DNA from 2 places in the Alteromonas lipotrueae genome. Region 2 is predicted to be linked to the other one. Evidence: predicted binding sites of a transcription regulator. Region 2 holds the regulator's gene; the other holds the start of a gene.
The links. Region 2 encodes LexA, which represses DNA repair genes until DNA is damaged. Its sites were predicted from a motif close to TACTGTATNNNNATACAGTA; they were not measured.
Positions count from the first base shown of each region.

Region 1: a site for LexA is predicted at 1,097-1,116, ahead of recA (recombinase RecA). Genes of this name have one in related genera too.

Region 1 is NZ_JAESDJ010000001.1:394,025-396,231, forward strand. It holds gene mutS (DNA mismatch repair protein MutS) at 1-234, opposite strand, end outside; gene KYS23_RS01595 (CinA family protein) at 540-1,028, shown strand; gene recA (recombinase RecA) at 1,292-2,207, shown strand, end outside.
Region 2 is NZ_JAESDJ010000009.1:75,841-78,047, forward strand. It holds gene KYS23_RS13470 (TonB-dependent receptor) at 1-724, shown strand, start outside; gene lexA (transcriptional repressor LexA) at 882-1,508, shown strand; gene coxB (cytochrome c oxidase subunit II) at 2,092-2,207, shown strand, end outside.

The sequences.
Region 1 (2,207 bases), on a different contig from region 2:
CACCGACTCGCCCATTTTCACCAACCGGGCTAAATAGCTTTCAACCGCGTGGTAAGGAACGCCAGCCATAGGAATAGGATCGCCACCGGACTTGCCCCGTGCGGTTAATGATATATCAAGTAGTTCTGCGGCTTTCTTGGCATCATCGAAAAACAACTCGTAAAAGTCGCCCATACGGTAAAACATAAGAATGTTAGGGTGCTGCGCCTTTATCGTTAAATACTGGCGCATCATAGGAGTGTGTGATTCCAAAAAATGCCTCGTGCTTTTTTATTGCTGCTACTTGGGATAACTCAATTTGTTATATTAACAGAAGAATTATTAACAGAAGAGTGATTAAAAGAGCAGGGGTGCTAAAATAATCGCTTTTCGTATTTGCTGTGTATTATTGATACGAGTATGGAATTTTCAACCATTTCCTGAACTCTTTAGTAGATTGATGGCTCTCATCAATGAGTACATCGGCACAGCCTAATGCTTCAAATTAATGCTTCAACGGCCGAAGTTGATAATAGCGCCGATAGCGATAAAGGACATTCATGGTATCTGACAATATAACAGAGATGGTGACGGCGCTGGGTAATGCGCTTCGCCGTAAAGGCTGGACAGTTTCAAGCGCAGAATCTTGCACCGGAGGCGGCGTTGCGTTCGCTTTTACCAGTATCGCTGGCAGTTCGGATTGGTTTAATCAAAGTTGGGTGACGTATTCAAACGACGCAAAAATACTTGAATTAGCTGTAAAGCCAGAAACTCTAAATGCGCATGGTGCGGTGTCGATGCAGACCGTTGAAGAGATGGCGGCGGGCGTTAAGCACAAGAGCGACGCGAATGTCGTGGTAACCGTAAGCGGTATTGCAGGCCCAGGTGGCGGCAGCGAAGAAAAGCCTGTGGGTACTGTTTGGTTTGGGTTTATCTGTGGTGCTAAATCAGAAACGATTAAGCAGGTTTTTGCTGGAGACCGCGAGACTGTTCGTCTGCATGCAATAGAATTTGCGATTACCCACCTATTGGCGATGTTGGCTGATTGAACAGACGATCATCTAAGATGCTACTAATAAGAACCCAACAAGCAAAATAAAATGAAAACTCAGGTTGAAACTGTATGCTTGTACAGTATAGAATGCACGCAACACTTGGTAAGGTGTCGGTAAGCAAATGTTGATGCAATGAATGCTAGCTGTATGGATGAGTAATACTGTTAGTAAAGATAGTTAGTATAAATAGCAAAGGCAGCTTCAACAAAGACATCACCAACTAAAGAATTTAACCGCTAATCCTAGAGGATATTGACGTGGACAGTAATAGATCTAAAGCTTTAAGTGCCGCACTTGGGCAAATTGAAAAGCAGTTCGGTAAAGGCGCTATTATGCGTTTAGGCGACAACCAAGCGATGGACATTGAGGCTATCTCTACTGGTTCACTCACCATTGATATCGCTTTGGGCATAGGCGGTTTGCCATGTGGTCGTGTGGTAGAAATTTACGGACCTGAAGCCTCGGGTAAAACTACACTTACCTTGCAGGTAATTGCAGAGGCTCAAAAGAATGGTAAAACTTGTGCCTTCGTAGATGCTGAGCACGCACTTGATCCAATTTACGCGTCGAAGCTAGGTGTAAACATCGATGAGCTTTTAGTTTCTCAGCCTGATACGGGTGAACAAGCGCTTGAAATTTGTGACATGCTGGTTCGTTCTGGCGGTGTTGATGTCGTTATTGTTGACTCGGTTGCTGCCCTTACGCCAAAAGCGGAAATTGAAGGCGACATGGGTGACTCACACGTTGGTTTGCAAGCGCGATTAATGTCGCAAGCATTGCGTAAACTTACCGGTAACATCAAGCGTTCAAATACCTTGTGTATCTTCATTAACCAAATTCGTATGAAAATTGGTGTAATGTTCGGAAGCCCAGAAACAACAACCGGTGGTAACGCACTTAAGTTCTACTCTTCAGTACGTTTAGATATCCGCCGTATCGGTGCGGTCAAAGAAGGCGATGAGGTAGTAGGTAACGAAACTCGCGTTAAAGTAGTGAAAAATAAAGTAGCACCGCCATTTAAGCAAGCTGAATTCATGATTCGCTACGGCGAAGGTATTAGTAAAGAAGCTGAGCTTATCGACTTAGGTGTTAAGCAGAAATTGGTTGATAAGGCCGGTGCTTGGTACAGCTACAAAGGTGATCGTATCGGTCAGGGTAAAGCGAACGTAATGA
Region 2 (2,207 bases):
TGATTCACAAGTGTCACCCCGTGTTGGCCTAATTTACAAGCCAGCGGAATCTGTTTCGATTTATGCCAGTTACAGCAAATCGTTTTTACCTCGTTCAGGTGACCAATTCCTTTCTCTGTCGCTTACAAGCCAAGCGCTGGAAGCTGAAGAATTTGAAAATAAAGAAATTGGCGTAAAGTGGAATTTCTCTGACTCACTTAGCGTAACAGCAGCGGCATTTGAAGTTGAACGTGAAAATGGCACAGCGCAAGATCCTAACAATCCAGAAGCGTCTATTTTAACCGGCACCGAAACCAAAGGTTTTGAAGTGCAGGTGGTGGGCAAGCTTTCAGAGCGTTGGGTAATAAATGCTGGGTATAGCAACCTTGATGGCGAAGAAATGGGCCGCATTGTAGATGGCGCATTGGCGAACCGTGATTTAGCACAGCTACCAGAACACATGCTGACGTTATGGAACCAATATGAAGTAAACGATAAATGGCGTGTTGCATTAGGCGTGATTTATCAATCTGAGCAGTACGCGTCTTTAAACAATACCGTCGAACTACCTGATTTTGTTCGCGTAGACGCTGCAGTGTATTACGATTACAGCGAAGACATTAAAATTCAGCTAAATGTGGAAAACGTATTCGACGAAGACTATTTCCCATCAGCACATAACGACAACAATATTGCCACCGGCGAGCCGCTTAATGCTCGCGTGAGTTTGCAATATAAATTTTAGTCACGCTGAATAGTAGTGATAGATAAAGCGGCCTTTAATGGTCGCTTTTTTGTTGTGATTTGGCCTGAGTAAAAAACATGCTTTGCAACGCTTAGTGCTTGTCATTTCCTTTTAGGTGTATATACTTACAGGAACTGTATAGACAGACAGGTCTTTTATGCGCCCACTCACAGCAAGACAAACAGAAGTTCTCGAGCTTATAAAAACAACGATGCTCGAAACTGGCATGCCGCCTACCCGTGCAGAAATTGCCCGTCATTTAGGTTTTCGTTCTGCGAATGCCGCTGAAGAACATTTAAAAGCGTTGGCCCGTAAAGGCGTCATCGAAATCCTTCCAGGCACTTCTCGTGGTATTAAACTTAATATTCCTCTTGAAGATGAAGCCCCTGAAGAAGAAGGCCTTCCTCTTATTGGCCGAGTGGCTGCGGGCGAGCCTATTCTAGCGCAAGAGCATATAGAGTCTCATTATAAGGTCGACCCTGCCCTGTTTCAGCCTCACGCCGACTTCTTACTTCGTGTAAGCGGTATGAGTATGAAAGACATTGGTATACTTGATGGTGACTTGTTAGCCGTGCACCGCACGACGGATGTCCATAATGGGCAGGTGGTAGTAGCACGTGTCGATGAGGACGTTACTGTTAAACGCCTTGAAAAGCGTGGCCGCGAAGTATTGCTTCATGCCGAAAATGACGAGTTTTCACCGATTAAAGTCGACTTAGCGTCAGAGCCTTTTTCCATTGAAGGGATTGCCGTTGGTGTTATTCGAAATGCTGATTGGATGTAACCTTTTAGCTATTTAGTAAAGAAAGCGGCTTATAGGCCGCTTTTTTGTATGTTTACCATACCTTGCTTACACAATAATCGTATTTAAGTCTAAGAAATCCCTCAAAAGCCACCAGATACCGCTCCCGCATATTTTCTCCTATTTATGTCACCTTTTTTAGTGCTAACTAGCGCTATTTTAGTCATCTGTTTTGTTTGAAAAACAATCATAAGTGCGTAACTACCTTTTGATTATAAGAAACTTATTGCCAACTTCTATTCGCCCATCTCGTTCAAAATGAGCGTTTCAAACGGGCTCGCTAAATACCCGTGTAACGTCCATGCGCTGTGACGTCATTCACTTCTCTGTCATACCGCGTTGATTAAAAATTAAACGCTGCAATTGTTTTTTCTTAGAAAAGACTAGACTTGTGCGTTTTATTGAGCAATTCTTATACTGTATTTAACAAAATAATAACAATAGCTGTAACTTTGTTTTACAACTAAAGCTAGGCAGTTAAGTTAAAAGTTGGATTTCGAGTATCAGTTGCCAGAAGCGCAGCGCATCTAATGCGTTAATGCTTCTGTTATAACGGAGGTGTTGAGTGAAACGAGTAACGACACAAGCGGCGACACAAGCGACAAAGTGGCTTTACGGGCTTCCACTTTTGCTTACCTCGCCACTACTGTTTGCTGATGCAGCAACGGGCGAAGGCTCTTC